DNA from 3 places in the Paenibacillus sp. FSL R5-0473 genome. Region 3 is predicted to be linked to each of the others. Evidence: predicted binding sites of a transcription regulator. Region 3 holds the regulator's gene; each other region holds the start of a gene.

Region 1 (10,134 bases), 4.2 Mb from region 3:
AAAGAGGTTCACCCCTCTTTCTTTTCATTTAAATCCAGACTAATATCCAGGCTCTCAAAGGAATAGGTTAACCTGCCAACCGAAATTACATCCACACCACTCTCTGCAATACCACGAATGGTCTGAAGAGACACGTTACCGGATGCTTCAACCTTCACATGAGGAGCCTGTTCACGAATAAGTTCAACCGCTTCACGCATCCGCTCTGGATGCATGTTATCCAGCATAATGATATCTGCCCCGGCTTGCAAGGCTTCTCTCACCTGCTCCAGATTTTCAGTCTCCACTTCAATCGTCATCGTATGTGGGATAACGGTTCGCGCACGCTGTACCGCCTCGGTGATTCCGCCTGCACCCTTGATGTGGTTATCCTTAATCATAACGGCATCGTACAGTCCAAATCGATGATTCGCTCCGCCACCCACGCGCACCGCGTATTTCTCAAGTAGTCGGTGGCCCGGCGTTGTCTTACGTGTATCCACAAGCCTGGTCTCAAGACCATCCAGCACATCCACGTAGGCACGCGTACGCGTAGCTATTCCGGACATACGTTGCAGCAAGTTAAGTGCCAGTCGTTCCCCCGTAAGTAGTGAATGTGTACTTCCCTCTACCTCGGCCAAAATCGTGCCATGGGTAACCTTGTCTCCGTCTGTTACCTTCGGTGTAAATACAAGATCAGGATCAACGACTTGAAATACAAGTTTAGATACGGTCATGCCTGCAATAATACCATTGTCTTTGGCGTGTATAATGGCCTTGGATTGGTTGCCTGCCGGGATCGTCACACTCGTTGTAACGTCACCTGCACCAACATCTTCACGAAGCCAGTTTTTGATCGATTCGATAAGCCCTTCATTATATCCATTCAGTATCATGACATCAATTCCTCCACAATCGCTTGTTCTCGCTGTTGCAGACTATGCTTCTGCCACACGATATCATCACGCGCCGGGAAATCCTCACGATAGTGAGCCCCCCGACTCTCCTCGCGGTGTAATGCCCCGCTGGTAACTAACCAGGCACAGGTCAGAAGGTTGGCATACTCCAGCTCTTCCTTATGAGTGAGTGTCTGATCAAAAAATTGCAATTCCTGTTGCAGCTTGTCCATGGCCTTCTGCAGGTCCTCACCATTCCGGCGCAAGCCGACCTGACGAACCATCATTTTCTGTAATCGTAAGCGTCTTTCGGATACCGGCTTTTGCTCTTCCGTGATCTTATTGATCTTGTTATTCATGTCCACAGATGAATGCGCAGCCCCTCTTACTTGTAATGAACCGAGCGGGGAAAGTGATTGAATGCGATCAACAATTCTCCGGCCAAATACAATCGCTTCTGACAAGGAGTTGCTTGCCAGACGGTTGGCTCCATGCACTCCTGTAGAAGACACCTCGCCACAAGCAAATAATCGGGAGATGCTGCTCTCTCCACTTAAATCCGTTTTCACTCCACCCATCATGTAATGGGCAGCAGGTGCAACGGGAATCCAGTCCGTTGTCATGTCCAATCCATAACGCATACAAGTCTCATATATGGTAGGGAACCGATGCTTGATCATCTCTGGCTGTTCATGTGTAATGTCCAAGTACACAAAGGTACTGTTGGTGGACTCCATCTCACTAACAATCGCTCGTGCCACGATATCTCGTGGGGCCAGTTCAAGCTGGGCATGATAACGATCCATGAAGCGCTCACCCTTCACATTGCGCAAATATGCTCCTTCGCCGCGTACGGCTTCTGACACAAGGAAACGCGGGGCCCCAGGGTAACATAGAGAGGTGGGGTGGAATTGGATAAATTCCATGTCACGAACAATAGCCCCAGCCCGATAAGCCATGGCTACACCATCGGCAGTAGCTACATCGGGATTCGTCGTGTATCGGTACAGTTGTCCTGCCCCACCAGAGCAAAGAACGGTTGCCTGTGCCTTCACGAACACTTGCGATCCGTCATCCTTCTGAACCAGAGCGCCAATGCATTCCCCTCGATCTCGATCCGTAATTAGGTCAACAACAAAATGCTCATCCCAAACTTCAATCCCGGGATGCTCATTCACTTCAACAGCAAGCGCACGTACAATCTCATATCCTGTTGCATCTCCGTTGGCATGCAAAATACGGCGGTGGCTATGCGCACCTTCCTGCGTCAACGCCAACTCGCCGTTCTCCAGATCAAATAAAGTACCCAAACGAATCAGTTCCTTCACTCCGTCCGGACCCTCATTCACCAATACCTCTACCGCTTCGGAGCGGCATAAGCCCGCTCCTGCTACAAGTGTATCCTGCAAGTGGTAAGCAGGTGAATCATCCTCAGCAATAACCGCAGCGATGCCTCCCTGCGCATATCTGGTGTTACTTTCAAGTAATGACTTCTTCGTGATCATTAATACACGTTGTTGTCCACTTGCCTTAATGGCAGTAAACAAACCAGCAATCCCTGAGCCTATAACCAGTACATCCGTCTCTACCATGGGTAGCGCAGACAGATCAAAATCAACTAAATATTGCGGTATCATGTTATTCACCTGTCTTGGAGCAAGAGTAGCGCATCCTACTTTACCAACAACATGCGCTCTAGTGATTCTCTGGCTTTGTCGGCAACGGCCGGTGGCACGTAGATTTGCGGCTTCATCGTTTCCAGGCATTTCACCAGTTTCTTCAAGTTGTTCACCTTCATGTTGGGACATACGAGGAACTTGGTAGCAAAGTGGAACTGTTTATCCGGACTATCCAGACGAAGCTGATATCCTGTACCATCTTCGGTACCTACGATAAATTCCTTCGCTGATGAATTTTTGCAATACTCCAGAATAGCTGTTGTGCTGCCTACAAAATCACCCATTTCTACGACCTCAGGGCGACACTCTGGATGGACAACAAACTCTGCATTTGGATGCTTGGCTCTCATCTCTACCACATCTTTGACTGTAAGCATATCGTGAGTGTTGCAGTAACCTTCCCAGATAATCATTTTCTTGTCTGTATGCTGCTGCACATAATGTCCCAGGTTTTTATCCGGTACCCAGATAATTTCGTCGGAATCCACCGATTGAATAACCCGTACCGCATTCGCTGAAGTACAGCAGATGTCAGTCTCTGCTTTGATCTCAGCCGAGGAATTAATATACGTAACGACCTTGGCATTAGGATGTTGTGCTTTTAATTTGCGTAGTCCATCCACATTCACCATATCTGCCATTGGGCAGCCCGCACGTTCGTCCGGGATAATAACTGTTTTATTTGGCGCCAGAATTTTAGCGCTTTCACCCATAAAATGAACACCACAGAAAACGATCACATCCGCATCTGTTTGTGCTGCCTTCTGGGCTAACAGAAACGAATCTCCACGGAAGTCGGCAACCTCCTGTACTTCGTCACGTTGATAATAATGGGCAAGAATAATGGCATTACGTTCCTTCTTCAACTCCATAAGCCGCTCACGCAGCTCGCGGTTCATCTCAGCCTTGCGCTCTAAAGCCAGAGCTTCCACCTGTGATCCTCTCCTTTATCGGGACAGCGTCATGCGCTGTTTCGTGGGCTAACCTAAGTCGTTATCTTCGCTTGAGAAACGAATCACAAGCGGTTTAACAACTAATTTACACAACGTTCACGACTCTGTCAATAAATGAAAAAGGCCCGGGACAGCGCTGTAATCACCTGTTTGCTAACTGGTTCGCCATCTAACTCCCGTTTATCTTTATCTATCCTTATTTAAAATAATGGATAAAAAAGAGAGCCCCGAGGGCTCTCTTGATTTCACCTGCTATCATTAGCCAGATGTATTGTGCATTAAGACGTTGGCTTCGTTCCGCCATCATCCGGGTTATTGTTATTACCCTTTTCCAGATTCGGAGCTTCGTTTGGAATATCTCCGGCTGGTGGCTCAGGCGTTTCATCTTTACCTTGAATACGAACACGCACATCACCGATGGTGTCGATGATTGGCTCTCCGCCTTCAGTTGGTGTACCTTCACCATCATTGTCATTCTCTGCTTTTGGAGTCAAAGAACCTGTTTCGATCAATTGCTTGATCTGATCCATTTCCAAAGTCTCTACCTCAAGCAAAGTTTGAGCGATCAGGTGCATCTCTTTTGAATGTTTAACAAGCAAGTCCTTACACTTCTCATAACAGTCATTGATAAATCGTTGCATTTCCTGATCAATCTCGTAAGCAATGGAATCCGAGTAATTCTGTTCATGACCGATATCCCGACCAAGGAATACCTGTCCTTGTGAACTTCCGAATTGCATAGGTCCCAATTTCTCACTCATACCGTATTCCATAACCATGCTGCGAACAATACCTGTCGCTTGCTGGAAGTCACTGTATGCACCAGTACCAATTTCTCCGATGAACAATTCTTCAGCTACACGACCTCCGAGAAGGCCGGTTACTTTATCAAGCAACTCGTTTTTGGTAACCAGCATACGGTCTTCTTTAGGTAACATGATTACATATCCACCCGCACGTCCGCGCGGAATGATGGTCACTTTATGTACCATATCGGCATGTTCCAGGAAGTATCCTACAATGGTATGACCTGCTTCATGATAAGCAACAATGCGTTTCTCGCGATCACTGATGACACGGCTTTTCTTCTCCGTACCAACAATAACACGGTCAATCGCTTCGTCAACTTCTTTCATGGAAATATCTTTACGGTTACGACGTGCTGCAATCAGCGCCGCTTCGTTCAAGAGATTTTCCAAATCTGCACCGGAGAAGCCCGTTGTACGTTTCGCGATAATATCCATCTTCACATCGTTGGTCAGTGGTTTATTACGGGAATGTACTTTCAGGACAGCTTCACGACCTCTTACATCAGGGCGGTCAACCGTAATTTGACGGTCAAAACGTCCAGGACGCAACAAGGCAGGGTCCAAAATATCTGCACGGTTCGTTGCGGCTATGATGATAATACCTTCGTTAACTCCGAATCCGTCCATCTCAACGAGCAACTGGTTGAGTGTCTGTTCACGTTCATCGTGACCACCACCGAGACCAGCACCACGCTGACGTCCTACAGCATCAATCTCATCGATAAAGATGATACATGGGGCATTTTTCTTCGCATTTTCAAACAAATCACGTACACGTGATGCACCGACACCGACGAACATTTCAACGAAGTCGGAACCTGAAATCGTGAAGAATGGTACACCAGCTTCACCGGCTACGGCACGAGCGAGCAATGTTTTACCGGTACCTGGAGGCCCTACGAGCAATACGCCTTTAGGAATCCTTGCACCTACTGCTGCGAATTTACGAGGGTCCTTGAGGAAGTCTACAACCTCAACAAGTTCTTGCTTCTCTTCGTCAGCACCCGCAACATCTTCAAATGTAACCCGCTTCTTCTCTTCATTGTAGAGACGAGCACGGCTTTTACCAAAGTTCATTACTTTACCGCCGCCGCCTTGAGCCTGATTAAACAGGAAGAAGAACAGCAGGAACATAATGATCAAAGGAATAAAGGAAGTCAGCAACGTCAACCAGATGCTGTCACCTTTCATTGGCTCCTGATGATATTGGAAATTGTTAGTTTCACTTGCAGCTACAAGCTCACTAATTGCCTCATCCGTAGGAGGAATATACGTTGAGAAATTTTCTGATTTGGCGCCATCAGGTGCCTTCTTGTATTGACCGGTCACGAGATACGTTTGACCGTTGAATTGAACCGTCAATTCAGAGACATTGTTGGCTTTGATCGCTGCACGCAACTGATCATATCTAGGATTATCGGTGGCTTCGCCGCCATTGCTGACGAACTGGACTATCCCCACCACAACTAAAAAAAGAATCAAATAAAAACCAGAATTCCGGATGAACCGATTCATCCCCTACCTCCTCTCGAGACACTTTAATTATTTTAACATAGCCCGACATGGCTTCTCAACAGAAGCCAAGAACAGCTCAAGGCTTGGGTCGGGCAGGATATTAGCTACTATAGACTTCCGGCTTCAAAATCCCGATATAGGGCAGGTTCCGGTACTTCTCCGCAAAATCCAAACCGTAACCAACGATGAACGCGTCAGGAATGTCAAAGCCTGTGTAATGAGCTTCCAACTCAACTTTACGGCCTGAAGGCTTGTCGAACAGCGTAACCACACGCACCGACTCGGCACCGCGGTTTTCTAGCAGTTCAATCAGGTAGCTGAGTGTAAGTCCGCTGTCGATAATATCTTCGACAATCAGAACTTCCCGTCCTTCAACGGATACATCCAGATCCTTAATGATTTTGACAACACCTGATGACTTGGTAGAAGCGCCGTAACTGGATACCGCCATAAAATCCATTTCAACAGGTACCGTTATGTTTTTAACCAAATCAGCCATAAATATAAACGCACCCTTGAGCACACAAATGACCAAAGGATTGCGATTTGCATATTCGGCACTTAGTGTTGCGCCTAATTCCTTGACTTTACTCTGAATTTCTTCTTCACTGATCAATACTTCCTGAATGTCGTTCTGCAACTGTGCGAACCTCCTAAGTTATACTATGAAAGCCTTACCTGAACCATAACCACTACCCCTGAATCGCTGAATCGCCTACAGTCATGTACAGGATTGCGGAAGTGTCCTCCCTGACAGGGGCCACATTGGACCGTCGAACACCCGGTAACCAGATGATATGACCTGCTCCATCACATACCACAGGAATACGTGGACGGACAGATGGGGGGATTTTCTCATCGATGAAAATATTTTTCACCTTTTTGCTTCCGTTTAATCCCATCACTTTCATGGTATCTCCAGGTAACCGTGAACGCACAACCAGCGGCATAAGCAGTTGATCCGCATCAAACGCGGCTTGATCCGCCGATTCCGGTACATGATAGTCCTCGGGACTCACCGTCATCAACCGAATATACCGGTTAATTGGGGTGAGTGAAAGCTCATAAGTTCCACTCCATTGCGCAAGACGATACTCGTAAGATTGATCCTGTACGTCCGTCCGTATGCCAAAAGAAATCAGATTATACTCCCGAGTGCAGGCGAGTGTCTGTCCTATATCCAGGCTCCAGGTCGTCACATGGGTCTCTATGACCTTGCGCCGAATGGTTTCTATACGGGTAAAGTCGACAAAATCACTGTCCAAAGGCAGATAATTCAATATTAGTTTAATCAACCTTCGTTGTAAAGCGACATGTAACTTCAAGAAGGAAGGCACCTCAAAGGTTTGCCTTCCGCCGTTCACCTGCACTAGACACCTGTATGTGTCATATGCACTCTGCTCCATGAAATCGTCTTCATCACCCACAATTTCGGCAAGCCGATTCAATGACGGCGTGAGTTGTCCATTATACTGCCCCAAAAAAGGAAGCACATCCAAGCGAATGGCATTACGCCGATATTTACGCAGGGCGTTGCTCTCATCATTGAAATACATAAAACCCTGGGTATTACAAGCTTCTACAAGGTCTGTCTTGTTTATACGAAGGCATGGACGAATAAGTTCCACATTTTTTTCTCGTCTTTTAAACTTCATTCCTGAGAGTCCCGACAAGCCGGTTCCACGAAGCAAATGAAGCATGACCGTCTCCGCCTGATCATCGGCATGATGTGCCAAAGCGATGCTTGCCGCATTATATTTGGAAGCCACTTCGTGCAAAAAGGCATATCGCTTGTTGCGGGCTGCTTCCTGTGGTCCTTGACCCGTCAGCTCCATATATGAAGGTACATCGGCCTTGGTCCATTCAAATGTAATACCAAGCTGCTGTGCCAGTTCCATCATTTTCTCCGCTTCATCATCAGATTCACTCCGGAAGCCATGATGCACGTGGGCACAGATCAATTCAAGTGGCACATGCCGCTTGCTGATCTCGTGCATGATATGCAAAAAAGCTACCGAGTCCGGCCCGCCCGATACTGCGACGACAATCCGATCCCCGGGAACCCATAACTGATGCTCTTCCGCTGCATCCAGCACGTTCTTCACCAGCATGTTCCAGCGTAAAGCCTCCATACCTGTTCCTCATTCCTTGCGTTATGTATATGCACTCTCACAGATCAGAAAAGTAGTGCATAGATGAGCACTCCAATAAGTAATATCACAGATACAGCAAATGCGTTTTTAAGCCAGCGCGGTGTGGTACTTTTGGAACGACGACGAAGAGGCGTGGGGCGTGCCATCATTTCCTTCCACCCTTGTGCCGCATGACCTGCATCACGAAACTGACCTCGTAATGCCTGAGTTGTCCAATTGCGAAAAGGACCCAATCGTTCACTGCGCTCCACCAGCGCTACGAGCTGATTCACACTTCGCAGTTGCGGTAATCCTTCGGCTGCCAGTGCCTTGAGCGCGTCTGCTTCAAGTACATGAATCAACAATAATGCAAATGCAAATACATCATAGGTACCATCTGCCGTACGGCTGCCTGCATTCCAGAAGCCCCGATCATACCATTCGGTGAACTGTTTGACGCTTCGACCAATCGACGTAACTCCGCCGTAGTCGATCAATTCCACCTGCCCATAGTCGGATACCAACACATTCTGAGGTTTGAGATCACCAAACACCCATCCCGCCTGATGCAATTGTGCCAGCTTCTGCAAGAGTCTAAGTCCCACCAGAAGTGTCCAGTCTGTCCCCTGACGCCGAATAAAGTGATGAAGTGCCTCACCTCTAACGTAACGCATCACATAAAAGGGAATATCCCGGCCACGAACGGCATAATCATCCACATCTTTAAGATAGGAAGGAATGCCGCTCTGCCGAAGGGCCTCATGATTACGCTGTAGTTGAAAAGATTTGAGCACATTAACTTCCGATTGCAGATCAACCGGATCAAATCCCATTTTTAGCGCATAGTGTTTGCCATTTTCACCCCGTTGGACAAGAAAAACGATGCCATTAGCTCCTTTGCCCAGTAGCTTCCGAATCGTGTAACGACTGCGATTCCATTTCCCTGTAACCACTGTTCCTGGCGGGAAAGAGGCGTCAGACAACGTTGTCACCGAGCATCCCTTCTCTTTCAATGCGATAGTTCCCTTCTATTTCCTGCTGTTTCTCCAGTGTACCATAACGGTAAAAATCAATCACCTTCTGAATTGCAGGACCTGTCGGCGTTGCACCCTTCATCTGCAACCTTCCAAACAAGGACCGAACACGGCCTGGATCCGTTGTCCAGTCAATATCCATTACCGCATCTTCTCCGCTGTGTCGTCCGGGAAAATGAAATACGGAAAGCTTGCTCTGACCTATACGCGCCTGCAAACTTAACATTAAATCACGGATGCCTTCTTCTACCGCAGCCAGTTTGGGCTTCATGCTGGCACTGACGTCTATTAACAATATAACCTGTAAGGCTGTAGTTTCAGCCATATCATCCATCACTTCCACGACCCGGGCGCGTTGTGCAGGCTCCAGATCCGTTACCGTTTTGGGCTCCTTCTCTCCCAAAATTTGTGTTAACTCTCTATTAACCGCCTGCTGAATGGTCTGAACCACCGTTTTTCTTGTCATCATCTGCATCGTATGTGCAAGCTGACGTGTACCTACAATTTGGCTGATTCCACCTCCGGCTCTGGCAATATCCTCAATCTCCCGGCTACCCAGCTCACCAATGGTTCCATAATCAATCACGCCAACCACATTAACCGTAATCCCCTCTTCCAGCGCTTCGGCCGCTGCCAGCACCGGACTTGGTCCTACATTGGAACAACCGTCGGTGATCAATAAGATTTGCTTCATCCGATATCCCTCCGTTATTCGTTACTCTCCAACTCTATGACTAGCATTGCCAGAATGAAGAGACTTCAAACAGAAGAATATGCAATTAACTGACGGTCCGTGGACGCTCCATCCGGTTGATGCCAGGCACACGCAGTGTGGCCCATTCAGGGCGGAAATGCTCTACTTTTCCAACAACGACGGTCATATCATCCAATATCTCATGCTGCTGATATCTTATGACACTTTCAAGCAGGCAATCGGCCAAATCTTGTGGATCATCTGTATCAATCTCTTGAATGAGCCGTTTCATCCATAACTCTTTGTTCACCGCATACCCCGGTGCATCATAGATGCCATCCGTCATCATAATGAGGATATCCCCCGGCTGAAGCTGTACCGTCACCAGATCCACTTCAATATCCTTAATAATACCGATTGGCAAATTGCTGGCCGAAACCTGA
Region 2 (10,134 bases), 630 kb from region 3:
CGGTAGGGTATAGTGATTCCCACTATTTCAGCCGGATCTTCAAAAACAAAACGGGCATGTACCCTAGCGAGTACCGACTGCAATTGCAGGAACGAAAAAAAGCCCTGTCCATGGATGATGAGCACCATGTTGACTTGAGCTGATTACTGGGCCAGAGCTTCTTCGGTTATTTTGCGAATATCAAACGGGGAGCGGATACCTTCTTCGATCATGTCGGGGAGAATCTGTTCCAGGAAATACTGCACACAGTGGAGGTCGATATTTTTGATTTTGACCAAGGCATAACGGTACATAACGATAAATTCTTTCTCCGTATTGCCACGTTGGAGCTCAGCAAAGGCTTCATATACCTGATCCATCTTGTCTGCGACTTCGAGAATCAGTCCTTCAACCGATTGGTCTTTGCCCTCACGTAGCTGTCTGCGGAAAATAGGCTGGAACTCTTCAGGAATATTTTCATTAATAAAATGTTCAACCATGCCTTCTTCCACCTTTTGCAGCATTGAACGCAGCTCCAGTGAATAATGTTTGACTGGTGTTTTGATATCACCGATGAAGATTTCGCCATAATCATGACTGCTCGTAATTTCGTATAACTTCTTCCAATCGATGGTGGTTCCATGTTGCTCCTCAATATCTGCGAGCGTTTTGGCGTACTGTACCACTTTCCAGGAATGAGCGGATACGCTATGTTCTTCGAATTTGAATTTGCCAGGTGTACGAATAATACGTTCAAGATCGTTTAGTGACCTGAAGTACGTGTGAATTCCCATATAAGCGTTCATCCTTTGCTGGTTGAGTATAAGTGTGAGTATCCATCGACTATACGCCAGTTATGTCAACTGTGGATTAACGCGGATAGCGACGAAGGTAAAATGAAGTTTTAATTCTCTATAGAAGGACGAGAGGATGAATGGGAAGCGTGCGAGAGAGTAACAGCTTATCGACAAACAATAAAAAGCCACGATGTGTGACTGAACGTGAGTTCGGCATCCATCGTGGCTTCAGTGTGTAGATGTTGTGCTCTAGCGCTACATAAGTGCAGTTGAATCAAGAATTATGCTTTTTTACGTACCGGAGAAGTATACCAGTACGCCATTCCAACAAAGAGGGCACCGCCGATAATATTACCAAGCGTTACCGGAATCATGTTATGGAACCAGCCTGCCATCGTGATTGTATCCGGGTGGTTTGGCAGCAGCCAGGATAAAGAGAGTAAAGTCATATTGGCAACACTGTGCTCATAACCACTTGCGATAAATGCGTACAGACACCACCAGATAAGAACAAGTTTGGCGATATCTTCTTTAGAGCGAGCTGCCATCCAGATCGCCAGACAGACGAGCCAGTTACAGAGAATGCCGCGGAAGAACAACTCAGACACGGGCGCCGCCATCTTTTTGGCAGAGACAACGAATAACAGATGTTCCGGTGTGGCCGTTTTGAACAGGCCGCTACCGACAATGAGTAGACTTAATAGAATTGCGCCGAGCAGGTTACCAACAAAGACGAGCCCCCAGTTCTTCAGCGTTTCATTCACTGTGGTTCGGCCTGCCAGTGTACTCATGGTAAAGAACATATTGTTACCTGTAAACAGTTCCGATCCGGCAAAGATGACCAGCGTGAGCGCGAGTCCGAAGGACATGCCCATCAACATGGTTTGCAGTGGTGACTGTGCCGCTAGGAGCGGAGCACCAATACTGAAGATCAGAACGATGCCAAGCCCTACATAGGCACCAGCCATCAAGGCAGCAACCATATATCGTGACAGGCTTGCGTTCATTTGATCCCGTTTTTTAACCGCAGCTTCAATAATTCCCTCAACACTTGGTGTATACATCACGGTTTCCCCCATTATTTTGCATCAATCTTTGAACGTTTCGCTATATTTCGATCCAAACCTGGCCGTTCTCTACCTTTACCGGATACATCTGTACTTGACCGTTGTCCGGTGCTTGCACAAGACCTGTAGTCAGGTCAATTTTCCAATCATACAGCGGATCGTACAGATAATGCCCGGACACGATGCCTTCAGCCAGCGGCCCACCCTTAGGATGGGGGTTGTGATTATCCGCAGCGAAGATGGTACCATCCGATGCAAGAAAGACAGCAAGCTGATGATCCTTAATCTCAACTACTCTTCCGATTCGTGGCAGGAATTCTTCAACTACTCCGGCAGGGAAGTAGGTGCCTGATTGTTTTGTCGTCATCTTAAACCACTCCTTATCTATATTTAACATTCCGGCAGTATTAATCTGCAAGCTTACTTATGGACGAGCCGATACTTCGATTCCATGGAACATTTTGCTTTGGCCTTCTTCATTGCGAATCGCTTTTTGCCAAGGTTCTTCAACATGCTCAAGTGCAAATTCAATTCGCTGCATCAACGCTTTACGTTCCTCAAGGTTATCCACAACAACCGAACGAATATGCTCCAGACCCATGCGTTCCACCCACTCGGACGTCCGTTCCAGATAGTTACCTGTCTCGCGGTAATATTGCATGATGGCGCCGCACAGTTCAATCAACTCTTCATCCGTTTTCACTTTGCATAAGGGATCAGCCAGTCTTGCTTTAATACCGCCGTTACCGCCGATGAAGATCTCCCAGCCGCCGTCGTTACCAACGATACCGATATCTTTGGTACATGCTTCTGCACAGTTCCGCGGACAACCGTTGACAGCATATTTAAACTTGGCTGGCAGATCCAGACGTTCGAATTTACGTTCGATGCGAGCACCCATGGCCATGGAATCCTGTGTACCGAATCGGCAGAATTGGGAGCCGACACATGTTTTGACCGTACGCAGCGATTTGGCGTATGCATAACCTGAAGGCATATCCAGTTCAGCCCAGACTTTGGTCAGATCTTCTTTTTTAACACCAATCAAGTCGAGACGCTGACCGCCAGTCACTTTGACTGCTTTTACATCATATTTGACTGAAACGTCAGCGATGCGTTTGAGGTCCGCTGGTGTAGTCACCCCGCCGTACATCCGAGGTACAACCGTATACGTTCCATCTTTTTGAATATTCGCGTTCATCCGTTCGTTAACAAAACGAGATTCTTTCTCATCTTCGTGTGTGTCTGGTGCAATCATGCCAAGGTAGTAGTTGATCGCCGGACGACATTTGGAACAACCTTCTGGCTGACTCCAACCCAGTACATTCATGACCTCTTTGGTCGTTTGTAATCCTTTTTCACGAATCTCGGCTACGATTTCATCTCGACCCATGGAAGTACATCCGCAGATGCCCTGTTTGGTTCCAGTACTGAAACTGTCTCCAAGTACATATTGCAGAATCTGTTCCACAACCGGTTTACACCCACCGCAAGAGCGTGTTGCACCGGTACAGGCTTTGATTTCATCAACAGTGGTAAGGCCCTGGTTTGTAATTACATCAACAATGGCTCCTTTGGTTACCCCGTTACATCCACAGACGATCTCGTCCTCGGGCATCGTTTCAACAGAGGTTGCTTTCTTATGACCGCCGCAGCCTGTACCCATGAGTGAACCGTACAATTCCTCGGTCATTTCGGTTTGATTTTTAATCAGTTTCTGCAATTCGGCAGAATCCGTAATGTCACCGAAGAGAACAGCGCCGACCATTTTATTATCACGAAGCAGAATTTTTTTGTAGGTCCGTTTCCAGTCATCTTTGTGCGAAATGACGGTGTGCTCTGGGCTGTCGATGAATTCACCAGTTGAAAACACGTCCACACCCGAAATTTTCAATTTCGTGGATACAACTGAACCTTCATACGGAGCCGTTTCGACACCGCAGATATGTTTCGCCAGAATCATACCTTGTTCAAACAATGGGGCAACGAGGCCGTAACATACCCCGCGATGCTCTGTACATTCCCCGACCGAGTACACATTCTCAAGTGAAGTCTGCATATAGTCATTCACGACAATACCCCGGTTCACTTCCATACCGCTTTCGCGGGCTACAGCCGTATTGGGTTTAATGCCTACAGCCATGACAACAAAATCAACACTCAGTACAGAATCATCGGCAAAACGAATTCCTTCAACGCGTTCGCCGCCCAGCAGTTCGGAAGTCTGCGCACCCATCTTGAACCGGATACCCTGACGTTCGAGTTCTGCCTTCAACATGGATGAAGCTTGCGGATCAAGCTGACGCTCCATCAGATCTTCCATCAGATGCACTACGGTAACTTCCATGCCAAGTTGTACCAACCCTTTGGCAGCTTCAAGGCCTAGCAGTCCGCCCCCGATAACGGCCGCTCTTTTATACTGCTTAGCAGCTTCCAGCATGACATTGCAATCGGCGATATCGCGAAAACCAACAACACCCTCTTTGTCATGTCCCGGTACGGGGAGAATGAAGGAGTTGGAGCCTGTTGCAATGATGATTTTGTCATAAGGAACGCGAGTTCCATCTTCAGTCACAACTTCGTGTGTCTCGGCATCGATTCGTGTAACCGTTGTGCCTGTGTGCAGCGTAATGCCGTAATCTTCATACCAGTGAAGGTCGTTCAGCACGATATCGTCCAGTGTTTTGCTTCCTTCCAGTACATAAGACAACATAATGCGGTTGTAGTTAGGATAGGGCTCTGTGCCAAAAACGGTAATATCAAATCGCGTAGTTAATTTTAAAATTTGCTCAACGGTACTAATTCCTGCCATTCCGTTACCTATGATAACGAGTTTCTCTTTTTTTCCGTTCATGTGTGTATGCCTCCTTGGATAGACGCTGTACATTACCAACAATTTTAGTGGTTTATATTTGAAATTATACAAGTAGTTGACGATAGTTTATGTGATTTAATTCACTAATAAAGATAGAAGAGTCATAAATATAATAGTGTGAGCCCCATCACAGAAAGTTATATTTATTTTCATACAAATAAGAAATGCGAACTATTGTTCTTATTTTGTTTTCGTTGTAAAATCGGAACTGGGCCGTATTGTTCCCGATTTCTTCGAAAGGACGTTTTTGCATCATGATGGGAAGATCCCACCTTATTATCGGGACAGGCGTGTCGCTTTCTGTTCTGCAGTTGGCCGGTATGCCAGTGACCGCGCCAGCAGTTACGGTTGCTCTGATTGGTTCGTTATTGCCTGACATTGATGAGCCAAATTCGCTGCTGGTATCCAGAGCCTTGCCTAACAGTCTGATCAGGTTGTTACAGACGATTCTGTTGCCCACAGCTGTATTTGTGTACTTCTATGTTCATGCCAAACCATGGAACCTGTTGCTTGCGATCCTCATTGCGCTTGTGTCATTCCTGCCTTCGCGTTCGCTTCGCAAAGTGTTGATGTTTGCGATTGGACTTGGGCTGGTTTTCTATGGTCACGCGTTCGCACCGTGGAACTTGATTGCAGGCAGTTTGTTAATGCTCTGCACCACACTGACTCATAGGGGACTGACACATACCCTGTACGGAACCGCAATATGGGCGGGCTTGTTGTACAGCACGACCCAGCAGCAGGGACCGGAGATCTGGGTAGCGGGAGGCACGGCATATGCGATGCATCTGTTGGCCGATTCACTAACCAATCGGGGTATTCGTCCGTTACCACCGCTCAAGTGGCGAATACGGGTGAATCTGATGAGTACAGGGACCAAGCGTGGTGCCGTTGTAGAGAATGTCTGCATTGTGCTTACTCTTATTTTGGCCTGGATTGCATTCTCGCCATTATTTCTGTAATGACCAAATACCAGTCCTACATAAGGACTGGTATTTCTCTTATCTTATTTTACCTGTAAGCCATGAGAAGAGGGTTATGAGATCAAGTCGCTGTTGGAGTGCTGGATAAACTTTCAATATCGGAGGAGCCAAATACAAATAAAACAACAAGAATAAGCACAATTAACAGTTCGGCAAACCCGGTTCCATCAAACTCGGACATGATGTCCACCTCATTTCTTGGCCATTAAGAATTGATCCTCTGCTGAAATGCCTGTATAACATCATTAAGCGTCATATCGCCGCCAGTTTCATCCAGGAATTGTACCAGTTTGTCTGAATTGGAGGGTGTGACCTTTTGAAGTGTTTTATATTGACCAACCAATTCTACAACCAATGTAGCCTCACGAAACAACGTGACGGCATCCACTCTCAACTTTCCGCTCACCAATAGCGCCGCTACAATCAGTTCGAGATTTTTCCCTTTGAGGCTTCCATTAAGGAGGGTGTTAGCAGCGTTTGGTTTTTTGTTAGAACCTTTATTTGATTTTCCGTTCCTTCCCACTGCCATAACAGGTCCCCCACTGGTTGGTGTTTGGTTATTGATCTTCCATTATCGTATATCTTATGTGGCATTCTCCATAATGTTCGACCTATTAATCTAGTTGATTACAAAAAAAGAGACATCCCGGTCTGACGGGACATCTCTTTCAGGTACATCCTATTTAAGGACTTTCCGTTTAACCTTTACTACGCGTTATTAATTATGGTATTCATCGTTGTCCGATCAAGACCTTTGACCAGTTTCACGATCAGTTCTTTGGCCGCATCGTAGTCATCCGTATGAATGATGGAAGAAGAGGTATGGATATAACGTGCGCAGATACCAACAACTATTGATGGTACACCAATGCCACTCAGGTGAACTTGACCTGCATCGGTACCACCTGGTGAGATGAAATACTGCATTTTAACCTGATTGGATGAAGCCGTATCTTGAACATATTCCACCATTCCGCGATGGGTGAACATACCCGGGTCAAAAATACGAAGCAATGCGCCTTCTCCAATATGTCCAAATGACTGTTTGTCACCTGTCATATCATTCGCCGCGCTACAGTCCAGTGCAAAGAAGATATCAGGCTGAATCAGATTGGCCGCCGTACGTGCACCGCGAAGCCCCAGTTCTTCCTGAACCGTTGCACCAGCATAAAGCGTGTTAGGCAGTTTTTCCTTGTGCAGCGCTTCAACCAGTTCAAGTGCAAGTCCTACGCCGTAACGATTATCCCACGCTTTAGCCATAATTTTCTTCGGGTTCGCCATCGGAGTGAATTCACAGATCGGTACGATCTGCATACCTGGGTGGATGCCCCAAGATTCTGCTTCCGCACGGTTGTCTGCTCCAATATCGAGATACATGGAATTCAGATCAACAGGTTTGTTCCGCTGGGACTCGTCCAGCAAGTGTGTAGGAGTAGAACCTACAACTCCGGTAATGCGGCGATCAGGTGTGATGATTTCCAGTCGCTGAGACATTACAGCCTGACTCCACCATCCACCTAGTGGACGGAATTTGACCATACCCGTTTCCGTAATGCCTGTAGTCATGAAACCAACTTCATCAAAGTGTCCGGCTACCATAACTTTAGGACCGGATTCCTCCCCGCGTAATACACCAAATAGACTCCCCAGGCGATCCTGGACGAACTCATCGGTATAAGCGGAAAGCTTATCTTTCATCCAACCGCGAAGCTCACGTTCAAAACCGGATGCGGAAGGAAATTCCGTCAACGTACGAAACATATCCATCGTTTTTTCATTCATGTGTCAACAACTCCTCTGTTGGTATGTATTTCAGGTCACAGTAGAACGGCTACCCGCCTGTTGTCCTTTTAAGATGTAGTTCATAAAGTCCACTTTTGATTACGAATCATGCCTAACGGCATGATCAGCATCGAATATGAAATTCAGCCGAAATGTCCGTTGCTCACGTAGTTTTCCTACGCTCCGCTACTCCATTTCTATCTTCATCCCATCTTCTTGGTACTGAAAACTAGACTTTTTGAACATGCACTTTAATATGCTGAGGACTTGTTATTTAACCACTGGTCACATTACAGTATGAACCTTGCGCAAGTGATTGTCCATGTTTATGTCACGTATTTAAGGCATATTTTGGGCGCTTACCGTGTCCAAGTTTCATGACTCTATCCGCTGTAGTCGCAGTCCTGATGCCACTTCAATGAATATGAATATATGGAGGAGATGTCATCATTTTGTGAAGTTCTTTATTTCAATATTTGTTTGTCTGTTTACAGGAAGGAGCTAAATATCCAATGAAGCCTCCAGAAGAGGGCACGGAAAAAGTACTGTTTATCGTTCTTTTTATCTTGCTCGTGATTGTTCTTCTTTATTTATAGACGTCTCTAAAAGTCCTCAGATCCGGCGTATTCCCATCTTGCTTTCACAACATGATCTTGTTGGAAACATATGCTGTCTGTCGCCGGATACATAACCTTCCGATTATTAACAAACAATGAATATAGGATTACACACATTGGCATTCAGCCGTAGCTTTGAACCATTTTCACATAGAGGAGGTCTTGTATCTTGCCAGCTCAATCTGCATCCGGAAGCGAAAAAAAATCATCGTCCCTGTCCATGGATGAAAAGGAGTACAAAAAAGTCGCAAAAAAACATGAGCCGCCTCGTCCAATCCTGAAAAATTGCCTCAAAGCATTTCTGGTTGGGGGTACCGTCTGTTTGATTGGACAGGCCATTCAAGAGGCTTTTATGGCCGGTTTCGACATGACATCGAAGGAAGCTTCCAGTCCTACGGTAGCGGTCATGATTCTCATATCGGTTATTCTAACGTGTCTCGGCGTTTACGATAAAATGGCTCAATGGGCAGGAGCGGGAACGGCTGTGCCGGTTACCGGATTTGCCAATTCCATGTGTTCTGCTGCACTGGAACATCGGGCTGAAGGACTGGTGCTCGGTGTAGGGGCCAACATGTTTAAACTTGCTGGTTCCGTTATTGTGTTTGGTGTCGTGGCAGCATTTGTCGTAGGGATCGTTTATGCCTTTTTGGGATTTGGAGGTGGGCACCTGTGAAACGATTGGGTCGCCAGACATGGCAGTTTGAGAATCGTCCGCGGATCATCGGTAAATCCGCAGTTGTAGGACCAGAAGAAGGCGAGGGTCCATTGTCATCTGATTTCGATTATGTCTACGACAACCTCGAGATCGGCGAGAAAACGTGGGAAAAGGGAGAACGTAAACTGCTCGAACAGGCCTCCCAACTGGCTTTGATAAATGCAAATATCACCAAGGAAGAGCTTCAATTTTTTGTTGGTGGAGATCTGATGAACCAGATTATCAGCAGTTCGTTTTCAGCGCGAAAACTGGGTGTGCCTTACTTGGGTGTCTTTGGAGCCTGTTCTACTTCCATGGAAACGTTAGCGTTAGCGTCCATGATCGTTGACTCCGGAGCTGGCGATTATGTCCTTGCAGGAACGGTGAGCCACAACTGTACGGTGGAGAAACAATTTCGGTATCCGACGGAGTATGGCTCCCAAAAGCCGCCTTATGCGCAATATACCGTCACAGGAGCAGGGTGTGGTGTGGTCTCCCGTACGGGTGATGGTCCCGTTGTTACCAAAGCCACCATTGGACGCATTATGGATTTGGGCATCAAAGATCCCTTTAATATGGGTTCAGCCATGGCGCCAGCAGCAGCCGACACTATAATCTCTCATTTCAGGGATACGGGATTGGAACCCGGCTATTATGATCTCATTGTGACCGGGGATCTGGCTTCCGTCGGTCTGCCAATTACGAAAGAGCTTTTGCAAAAAGAAGGCATTCCCATGGAACAGACGGTTTTTAATGACTGCGGCCTGATGATCTATGATCGGGAGAAACAGCCTTATGTGGTTGCCGGGGGAAGTGGCTGCGGATGTTCTGCCACCGTCACCTATGGTCACATTTTGAACCGGATGCAGAAGGGTGATCTTAAACGGGTGCTCGTCGTTGCTACGGGGGCGCTGTTATCTCCGATTTCGTACCAGCAGGGTGAAAGTATTCCTTGTATTGCACATGCCGTAGCCATAGAAAAGGAGGGATAAAGGTAATGCAGTTCTTGTGGGCATTTATTGTTGGCGGTTTAATCTGTGTTATCGGACAGCTTCTAATGGATGGGGTTAAACTGACCCCAGCTCATACCATGAGTACACTTGTTGTGACAGGTGCGCTTGCGGATGCATTTGGCGTGTATGACCCCTTGGTTAAATTTGCAGGTGCGGGTGCTACTATCCCCATCACAAGTTTCGGTAATTCCTTGGTGCACGGGGCATTGACGGAATTGGAAAAAGAGGGATGGCTGGGTGTGATTACAGGGATTTTCGATCTGACTGCGGCGGGAATATCGTCAGCGATCATCTTTTCTTTTCTCGCGGCATTGGTGGTTAGACCAA
Region 3 (10,134 bases):
GGCGTGATCTCAGCTCTATGGGAGGCCCTGTCCGTATCGATGAATCGAGAGATTACAGTGACGAATCCTCATGGTGTCATTGAAGGGAAGGCAATTGGTCTTGACCCTTCTGGTGCACTTATCGTGGAGAAGCACGATGGAGAACATACACTAATCATCTCTGGTGAGATTTCCTGGAAATCATAAACAATTTGTCGAATTTTCACTGGTAAAATGAACATAAGACGTGAAGTTTGAGCAGAACTTTGGTATACTGTGTTCGTGAGGCGATATCGGCTAATGCAGACCGAATTGCACTCCCGTAACAGTAACCTTTGTTCTGCTTTGATGTGTTTTATATAAGCAGACCGCAGTGCAAGAATGAAATACGTTTAAGTGAGTTGTTGGATTCTGCTCTGAGCCGAAGAGGACCGAGACAGAAGGGACGATCGCAAGTGACTCTTTTTTGACTTTTCGGGACTTTTTAGTGGAAAACTAAAAGGTTTTTTTGTTGCGTTTATTTGAAAAGAAGAAAGGAGCCATGAAAAAAAATGGCGAACAAACAAGCGTTGAATATTGTGAAAATGAAAAAATATAAGCAGGATGGCGTGCCGCTTACCATGATCACGGCTTACGATTATCCAACAGCGCTCCTAGCAGAGGAAGCAGGTATTGATCTGATCCTGGTTGGTGATTCACTCGGCAATGTAGTACTGGGTTATAATTCGACGCTTCCGGTGACCATCGACGACATGGTATACCACACACGTTCCGTAGTGCGCGGTGCTGAGAAGACATTTATTGTGGCTGATATGCCTTTTATGACCTATCATGGCAGCGTGGATGAGACGCTTAAGGGTGTCCGACGACTGATGCAAGAGGGGCATGCCCATGCGGTTAAAATGGAAGGCGGAGTCGAAATAGCGGACACCGTCAGAGCAGTCGTGCAAGCAGGCGTGCCTGTTCTTGGACATATCGGACTGACACCTCAATCGGTTAATCAGATTGGTGGTTACCGCATTCAGGGCAAGGATGCAGCGGATGCGAAACGTCTGATGGACGAAGCCAAAGCCTTGGAAGCTGCAGGTGCGTTTGGCATTGTGCTTGAACTGGTTACGGAAGAAGTTGCACGGGCGATCTCGGAGGAACTGTCCATCCCTACCATCGGAATTGGAGCAGGACGAGGCTGTGATGGTCAGGTACTGGTATTCCACGATGTGGTTCAATACGCCTCTCCGTATACGCCCAAACGATTTGTCAAAACCTATGGAGATGTGGGTACATTAATCAGAACCAGCATCGAAGCTTACGTGAAAGAAGTGAAAGATCGTTCGTTCCCGGCCGAAGAGCATGTATTCAATGCGGCGGATGGTGTTCTGGATCAACTGTACGGCGGACAACGCAAGGAAAAGGTGGGGAGTAACTCATGAAAGTATTACGGACAATCGCAGAGTTAAGACAGGAACTAAGCTTGAAGCGTCAAGCGATTCGGTCCAGTGCGTCTGTTGTAGGTCTGGTACCGACAATGGGTTATCTTCATCAAGGTCATGCAAGCTTGATGCAGGCAGCCAGACAACAGAGCGATATCGTGGTATTAAGCATATTTGTTAATCCAATTCAATTTGGCCCTAATGAAGATTTTGACAGCTATCCGCGGGATGAAGCCAGAGATGTGGAAACAGCACGCTCACAAGGAGTGGATATCGTATTTATTCCCTCTGTTGAAGAGATGTATCCACAGGCAACGCAAACGACCGTATCTGTCTCAAAACTGACGGAGCGCTTATGTGGCGCTTCACGTCCAGGACATTTTGACGGAGTAACAACTGTAGTCTCCAAGCTGTTTAACATCGTACAGCCACAGCGTGCATTTTTTGGAATGAAAGACGCTCAGCAGGTTGCGGTCATTCAACAGATGGTGAATGATTTGAATATGCCTGTAGAAATTGTACCCTGTCCGATTGTTCGCGAAGAGGATGGCCTTGCCCTCAGTTCACGTAACGTCTATCTTAACCCAGAACAGCGTACACAGGCCTTGGTTCTATCGAAGGCACTACGTGCAGCTCAGGAAGCCGCAGATACAGGTGTAGCTACTCCAGCCGCAGATATCCGTCGGATTCTGCGCGAGCACATTGCAACCTCACCGCTTGCCGTTATCGACTACGCCGAGATTCAGGCTTTTCCAAGTCTGGAGCCGCTCGCAGATCAGGAAGAAGTTCAAGGCCGTGACGATCTGCTCATTGCACTTGCGGTGAAATTCGGAAAAACAAGATTGATTGACAATATAAGGTTGAAAAATAGGAGGTACTGTCCCATGTTTAGAACACTGATGAAATCCAAAATTCACCGGGCTACGGTAACGGAAGCCAACTTGAACTATGTGGGTAGTATTACCATAGATGAAGACTTGATGGAAACATCCGACTTGATGGAAAACGAGAAAGTGCAAATTGTGAACAACAACAATGGTGCACGTCTGGAAACATATGTGATTCCAGGACCACGCGGAAGCGGGGTCATATGTCTTAACGGCGCAGCTGCACGTCTGGTACAGCCTGGAGATAACGTCATTATCATTTCTTACGCCATGATGTCACAAGAAGAGGCAAATACTCACAAACCAACCGTTGTATTTGTAGATGGGCAGAATAAACCTGTACAAACGATGAAACAGGAAGTCCACGCAACAATTATGTAATCGACTGGTAAGGAGAATGAAATCGGCCCTTGAAGCAAAAAATGAGTACAGGTCACTGCACTAATCCATTTTTTCAAGGGTGGGGATGCATCGATGTTCCAGCATGTTTTCGCAGAAATGAACGACATGTTAGATGAAATTATCAAGAGCTATCCTTCCGCTGAAGGCCTGAACAAACAAGAATTGCTGCAAAAGTGGAACTTGCTTAAGCGGATGAGTGACGGAATGCTGGATGAATGGCTGATGTTTGAAGAAAAGATGAGCCAGGTGAGGGAGCGAGAGATGGATAAGCCTGCTTCCCTTGAACCGGAACAGGAAGCTGTTACCGCTCTGCCTGAACTCCATCTGGAATGTTTCAGTCGAGGTCAGGGTTATTTCAAATTACAGATGTATCCGCAGGCGATCATGCAATTCTCCCGGGTTGTGACCGACCATCCGGAGAGTGCATTAACTCGTTTTTACCTGGCGCTGGCGTATCTGAATCTGGAACAAATGGCGGAAGCCGGAACACATTTACAGCAGATCATGTACCTTAAAGGTTCACCTCGCTTGAAAGGGCTTGTGTGTAACGCCCTGGGCTGTATTCAAGTCAAGCTTGCGAATCCCGAAGCTGCATGTTCACTCTTTGCACAGGCCCTTCAGTATGACCCGACATTGACCGAACCACTGTACAACATGGAAGCTTGCAGGTTGAACAGGGGAAAATTGCAATATGCTAATCAGCTGACGACCCTTCATTAAGCGGGAATTCGGCGACAAAAAAACGGTGTTCCCTCCTTTGGCATAGCGGCGGGGACACCGCTTTTTTGTCAGTTAATTTTCAAATCCCCTTTTTTTTGCTATGCTGTAACATAGACTGGAATGGAAGGGACCGTACATTGCAATGAAATTTGCCGTATTGGATTTCGAAACAACCGGCACGCAGTCCGACGGTGAGATTATACAGACCGGACTTGCCATCATAGATCATGACTACAGCATAACTCAAATATATAGTTCTTATGTGAACCCTGGTGTACCGATTCCCCCGTTTATTTCGGGGTTGACGGGTATTACCGATGCAGATGTGGCGGACGCTCCTTCACTCGAAGAGATGATGATGGAGATGGTTCCGCTGCTTAATGATGTGGTGCTTGTTGGACACAACGTCGCTTTTGATTTTCACTTTTTGCAGAATGCTCTTGACCGTTGCGGTTATTTGCCGTTCACTGGCCGCATTCTGGACACGATTGATTTTCTGAAGATCACATTCCCATCACTGGGTTCTTATCAACTCGGTTATGTGTCTTCCGAATTTGGATTTCAACATGATCGCCCTCACCAGGCAGACAGTGATGCACTGGCGACAGCCTATGTGCTACTCAAGTGTCTGGATGAGTTAAAGGAATTACCGCTCATAACGATTCAGCGCCTCAGTGACCTGTTTGCACCAGAAGACAGTGACTTGGGTTGGTTTTTGGACGGAATGCGCAGTGAGAAGGAAGCAGAGCCGATTCAGGACCTGGACGGACATACCTATTATCGTCAGCTTGCTCTTAATGTAAGTGATTGGACCGATATTGGTGCACCACGCGATGAGCGGGAGGCTAACCCCCTCGATGGTGTAAGCTTCGAACAGTTTATGGACCAGGTTCGGGAGAATCTGAAGGATACACTGGATCATTACGAAGAGCGTGAAGCGCAGACTCAGATGTTCAGCAGTGTAAGGCAAGCCTTGGATGAAGAGAAACATCTCTTGATCGAAGCTGGAACGGGTACCGGTAAATCTCTAGGGTATCTGTTGCCTGCTATTTACGAAAGTGTGAAGCAAGAACAGAAAGTTATGGTTAGCACGCATACGATCAATCTGCAGGAGCAATTGAGAGAGCGGGACATTCCGATGCTGACTCAAGTGGTACCGTTCCCGTTTAAGGCTGCTGTATTCAAAGGACGTGGACATTACCTGTGCCTGCGCAAATTTGAACACAAAATCAATAAACGTGAATTCGCCACACCTAAAGAGGATTATTTCACAGCTGCTCAGATGATCGTCTGGCTTACGCAGACCGAAACCGGAGATGATGAGGAACTTAACCTTAGCGGACGCGGAGGGGACTTCTGGGAGACCGTACAGAGTGAATCCGAATCATGTCTGGGAAGATCCTGTCCATGGTTCCGTAAATGCTTCTACCATCGTGCCAAACATGAAGCAGGGTTGTCTGATATCGTAATCACCAATCACTCCAAATTATTTACGGATGTGAAAGCCGCGCATCAGCTGCTGCCAGCCTATGAGAGTCTTGTGATCGATGAGGCACATCATCTGGAGGATGTCGCTGGTAAACATCTTGGAATGCATATGAAATATTTCACCTTGGTTCATACACTGACCCGCCTATTTAAAGACAGTCGTAATGGTCAGCTGCCTATGCTTCGTTCGCAGTTATCCGTGCATGAAAATTCGGTGCAATGGGGCTCCATGGTGGATCAGATGTTCCCGCTCGCTCTTGAAGTTAAGGAGCTGTGGGATCGTATGAGCGATGCCTTGTTTGGTCTGTTGCCTGAACGAAGTGATGCTTCACCGGGAGAGACGGGGCAATTTTCACTGCGTCTGAAAGCATCTCAGAAACCTGCAAAATGGCAGGAGTTGCAGGATCTGGAGAACCAGATCTATGTGACTCTGGGCGATTTGGTTCGCAAAGGGGACAAATTGCTGCTTGAGGTGAAAGAAGATCAGGATGATTATCAATCAGATAGTCTGATCACGGACATTACAGGATTACTGAAAGATCTGACCACATTGAAAGAGAATCTACGGTTCTTCATGCGTATGGATGATGCCAAAACGGTGTACTGGATGGAAGCCAGCGGCCAATTCCGCAGCAAATCTCTCCAGCTGTATGCCGTACCTGTAGATGTGAGTGCACAACTGAAGGATTTATTTTTTGATAAAAAGAAAAGTGTTGTGCTTACATCGGCTACGCTTTCGGTAGATAAGTCATTCCAGTTCATGATTGAACAGCTTGGCTTGCAGGAAGCCGCCGAGAACAATCGGCTATTAACGTCGATGTTGCCATCACCTTTCAACTATCGCGATCAGGCACTTCTGGTGATTCCGCGTGATTTCCCAAGTGTGAAGGGAAGTGTGGGTGATGCGCACTTTGTTAATATGCTGGTGCAATCACTCGCAGAGACGGCAATTGCTACGCGTGGACGCATGATGGTTCTGTTTACTTCATACAAGATGTTGCGACAGGTCTATGATCCGCTGAAGGAGGCACTGTCTGGCAACGACATCTCGTTGCTTGGGCAAGGCGTTGACAGTGGAAGTCGTTCCAAATTGACTCGCAGGTTTCAAGATGCCAAAGCAACGGTACTTCTGGGCACAAGCAGCTTCTGGGAGGGTGTAGATATCCCGGGAGAGGCCCTAACCTGTCTCGCTATTGTTCGACTGCCTTTCCAGCCACCGAATCATCCGTTGGTGGAAGCCAAGAGTGAGTTGCTTCAGGAACAGAAGAAAAATCCGTTCATGAAACTGTCCGTGCCACAAGCGGTCATTCGTTTCAAACAGGGATTTGGCCGATTGGTGCGTACAGCAAAGGACAGAGGAATTGTCATTGTTTATGATACACGGGTGATTGAAGCGTATTATGGTAAATTCTTTTTATATTCATTACCTGGTCCCAAAATGGAGCACATGCTCACGGAGCAAATGGTTCCACGAATTACCGAGTGGTTGGAAAAACCTGCTAATGAACAAAAATAATGGTTGTTTTGTTCGTTATATCATTGCATGACACTATCGTTTGGCGTTAAACTTTATTAGATATTTCCGTATCCGATTAAAGCAGTTGCACGTAAGAACTTATAACCCAAATTACAAGGAGCATTCTGTATAAAATGTCACGTTTATCTTTGAGTTTTATACAGAATGCTCATCTTTTCATCTATTATTTTATCGTGGCCTTGGTAAGGGGGAGCAAGAATGAAATCGGATAAAATTTCGGAAGCGGTGGTACGACGTCTGCCTGTATACTTGCGTTATTTGAACGAGTTGCATCAGCGTGAGGTGGCTACTGTTTCTTCTCAAGAGCTTGGACAGAGGCTGGATCTGAATCCGGCCCAAATTCGTAAAGACCTGGCTTACTTCGGTGATTTTGGTCGTAAAGGGATCGGGTATGATGTATCCTATTTGATCGAGAAAATTCGTCACATTCTCAAAATTGATCAGCAAATTAATGTAGCTCTGGTAGGCGCGGGTAACCTAGGACAGGCCTTGTCCAACTACAACGCATATCTGAAAGACAACATGAAGATTGTTGCAGTATTTGATGCATACGGACCGAAGATTGGTAGTCAAATCAACAGTTTGACGGTAAAACCAATGGATGAATTGACGGAAGCGGTTAAAACGGAAAATATTCGCATCGGAATTATCACGGTTCCGGATACGGAAGCCCAAAATGTAGCCGATCAGCTTATTGAATCAGGAATTGAAGCGATCCTTAATTTTGCACCAACCATTCTAAAAACACCGCCGCATATCCGCATTCACCATGCTGACTTTACAACGGATCTGCTTAGTTTGGCCTATTACTTGGAGACTGGAAAGGACGACGAGGAAGATGACAACAAATAGATGGGTAATTCACAACGGCAAATTTGCCGTTAATGAAGGCGGCACAACATGGAACGTGGTCCACGGATACATGGTTGTTGAGAATGACAAGATTGTGCATATTGGTGAGACATTGCCGGATGAAGACAAAAATTGTACCAAAGTGGATGGAAAAGGACTGTTCTTCCTGCCGGGTCTGATCAATACGCATGGTCATGCAGCGATGTCGTTGCTCAGAGGGCACGGAGACGATCTTGCATTGCAAGTATGGTTGCAGGAAAAAATGTGGCCGATGGAAGCGAAAATGACTTCAGAAGATGTATATTGGGGAACTTCGCTATCAGTGCTTGAAATGTTGAAAGGCGGAACTACAGCGTTCCTGGACATGTACGATCACATGGATCAAGTTGCCAAAGTTGTGGAGCAATCCGGCGTTAGAGCAGCACTGGCACGTGGTGTAATCGGGCTGTGCTCGGAAGAAGAACAATTGCGGAAGCTGGAGGAGTCGGCAGCGTTTGCACGTGAGTGGAATGGACAGGCAGATGGTCGCATTACAACCGTAATCTCGCCACACGCCCCATATACATGCCCTCCTGACTACATAGAGAAGCTTGTGCAGGTCGCGAACGACCTAAACCTTCCCCTTCATACACATATGTCGGAAACGCTTCGTGAAGTCGAGCAGAACGTGGCTGATTATGGACTGCGTCCTGTGGCACATCTGGAGAAACTGGGCTTTTTCTCTCGTCCATCCCTGGTTGCACATGCGGTGCATCTGAATGACGAAGAGATTGAGATTCTGGCCCGCCATGATGTGGCTGTATCCCATAACCCGGGAAGTAATCTGAAACTCGCTTCCGGTGTTGCGCGGGTACCTGCGTTGCTGAAAGCTGGAGTTACCGTGTCACTCGGAACAGACGGACCGGCAAGCAACAACAACCTGGATATGTTCGAGGAAATGAGACTGGCTGCATTGATTCACAAAGGTGTATCTGGTGACCCGACGGCAGTGCCAGCAGGCGAAGCGTTATTACTCGGAACGTCATACGGTGCCAAATCTATCTTCTTGAACAATACCGGAGCACTCCAGGTTGGCATGAAGGCTGACTTTATCGCCTTGGACATTGAACAGGCACATTTCTATCCACATACAGACCTGATCTCACATACGATCTACTCGGCTTCTGCCAAAGATGTTGAGCACGTATGGGTGGATGGAAAACAAGTGGTGAAACATGGCGAATGTCTGACGCTGGATGAAGAACGCATTTTGCGTGAGTCTCAATTGGCATTTGATGGTCTGCTTGCTCGTTAATTGCAGGACAGAGCATCATAGGGAAAGGAAGTTCGGCTTTTGAAGAAAAAAAAGAAGTGGATATGGATTTCGCTGCTTGCACTGGTTCTGATTCTGTTTGGACTTCAGCGTTATTACGTCCATGTCACGCAGGACCAACGCAAGGAAGAAGCGCTCGCCATACAAGCAGCACAGGAGAAACTGGGCATTACATCCTATGATGAATTGCGCAAGTACATCTGGGGAGACAAAGAAGGCTCTGACAACATCTACTGGACCCTGATCGGCAAAAACAAGGATAACCAGGATGTTATGGTCTGGGTTAAATTCGATGCAAACAATCAACCGGTTAAGGGTGCAAACGCTGTACACAGTGAGCTGCTGCAGAATGGCATGTCCGAAGCGCAGATACGCAATCGCTTCAGTTCTGAAGTTCCTGCCGGTGAGATTAAACGAATCATGCCCGGAGTTGTGAATGGAATATATGTGTGGCAAGTGTATTATAAAGACGGTACGCATAACCACTATCGCTTTTATCGTTTTAGCAACGGAGAACAGGTGGACCTGGTCTACACACTCCCGAACAGCTAGAACAAATAGAGTGACATAACTAGAGAATTAAAGAAATGAAAGAACCGGCAGACGGATATCCGACTGAACCGGTTCTTTGTGTTGCCTGTAAATATATTTGATTTAAATAGTTAAAATTAATAATTTATTCATATTTTCGCCTTCGAAATTGTATATACGATGTGATATACTCAGATATGTACTCAAAGTTACATTCAAAACAAATAAACCTGTCGAAATTATCGCAGGAGTCAATGTTCAAATATTCGTATATACCAATAAGCCAGTAGGTTGGGCCAAATTCTGGGAGGGGTAATTCACTTGAAGCTAAAAGTATTGCCTATTGCTATAACTGCCGTCATTTCAGCCGTTGTGTTGTTTGGAGGTTGGTTTGTATATCGTCAGGTGGCTGTGCAGAATCCGATTGAGAAAATGGTAACCCAGTACGATGGAGTCAATGACGTTCAATTAACTATTAACCGCAATGACGTACAATTGAAACTTGATCTGCAACCTGATGTTGATTTGGGCAGACTGGTACAATATATTCACAAAGAAGGACAGACCCTGATTGGAACACGCTCACTAAAGTTGGATGTTGTGGATCATTCCAGTGAAGCACTGGAAAGTTGGTGGGGTGATGCGATGTTCACCGTAGCTCAGGCGATGGAGAACAAGCAATACACCGAGATTACACCAACGTTGTCAAAGATGGCGACGAATGGAATTAAGGTAAATACAGCGATGGATGACAACAATGTATATGTCAGTCTCAGAGACGGAGATGCCAGCAAGTTTATTATTCTGCCGCGTGTGCCCGGTCAGATAGGAGTGTGGCCTAATGCCTAAGTGGACAAAAGAAGTTGCCATCGGATTTTTTCCCGTATTGATTATTTTCCTTGCTTTTACTGGTGTTAATATTGTTCCGATCCTGATTGCAGCAGTGCTTGTCGGAGCTTTGCTGTTCATGATGCAAATGCGTGGCGGGATTACAGT

What was found. The regulator Rex, encoded in region 3, represses fermentation and respiration genes when NADH is low (regulators of the CRP and FNR family bind a similar motif). The targets are predictions, from matches to a motif close to TTGTGAAATATTTCACAA.
Region 1: the regulator Rex is predicted to act here: its motif matches at 3,558-3,575, upstream of nadA (quinolinate synthase NadA).
Region 2: the regulator Rex is predicted to act here: its motif matches at 4,787-4,804, upstream of nirB (nitrite reductase large subunit NirB).

The regions. Positions count from the first base shown of each region.
Region 1 is NZ_JBBORL010000001.1:5,849,278-5,859,411, forward strand. It holds gene MKY28_RS25795 (type III pantothenate kinase) at 1-2, opposite strand, end outside; gene nadC (carboxylating nicotinate-nucleotide diphosphorylase) at 9-875, opposite strand; gene nadB (L-aspartate oxidase) at 872-2,512, opposite strand; gene nadA (quinolinate synthase NadA) at 2,548-3,486, opposite strand; gene ftsH (ATP-dependent zinc metalloprotease FtsH) at 3,786-5,831, opposite strand; gene hpt (hypoxanthine phosphoribosyltransferase) at 5,932-6,471, opposite strand; gene tilS (tRNA lysidine(34) synthetase TilS) at 6,524-7,963, opposite strand; gene MKY28_RS25830 (serine/threonine protein kinase) at 8,008-8,955, opposite strand; gene MKY28_RS25835 (VWA domain-containing protein) at 8,939-9,691, opposite strand; gene spoIIE (stage II sporulation protein E) at 9,777-10,134, opposite strand, start outside.
Region 2 is NZ_JBBORL010000001.1:1,026,759-1,036,892, forward strand. It holds gene MKY28_RS04405 (response regulator transcription factor) at 1-143, shown strand, start outside; gene MKY28_RS04410 (YfbR-like 5'-deoxynucleotidase) at 144-773, opposite strand; gene MKY28_RS04415 (formate/nitrite transporter family protein) at 1,058-1,840, opposite strand; gene nirD (nitrite reductase small subunit NirD) at 1,884-2,210, opposite strand; gene nirB (nitrite reductase large subunit NirB) at 2,268-4,697, opposite strand; gene MKY28_RS04430 (metal-dependent hydrolase) at 4,973-5,680, shown strand; gene MKY28_RS04435 (hypothetical protein) at 5,907-6,230, opposite strand; gene MKY28_RS04440 (M42 family metallopeptidase) at 6,410-7,483, opposite strand; gene spoVAC (stage V sporulation protein AC) at 8,270-8,773, shown strand; gene spoVAD (stage V sporulation protein AD) at 8,770-9,786, shown strand; gene spoVAE (stage V sporulation protein AE) at 9,792-10,134, shown strand, end outside.
Region 3 is NZ_JBBORL010000001.1:1,653,920-1,664,053, forward strand. It holds gene MKY28_RS07305 (biotin--[acetyl-CoA-carboxylase] ligase) at 1-186, shown strand, start outside; gene panB (3-methyl-2-oxobutanoate hydroxymethyltransferase) at 531-1,409, shown strand; partial or broken gene panC (pantoate--beta-alanine ligase) at 1,406-2,301, shown strand; gene panD (aspartate 1-decarboxylase) at 2,309-2,677, shown strand; gene MKY28_RS07325 (tetratricopeptide repeat protein) at 2,795-3,418, shown strand; gene dinG (ATP-dependent DNA helicase DinG) at 3,561-6,422, shown strand; gene MKY28_RS07335 (redox-sensing transcriptional repressor Rex) at 6,642-7,295, shown strand; gene MKY28_RS07340 (amidohydrolase) at 7,282-8,589, shown strand; gene MKY28_RS07345 (cell wall elongation regulator TseB-like domain-containing protein) at 8,629-9,159, shown strand; gene MKY28_RS07350 (hypothetical protein) at 9,460-9,987, shown strand; gene MKY28_RS07355 (AAA family ATPase) at 9,980-10,134, shown strand, end outside.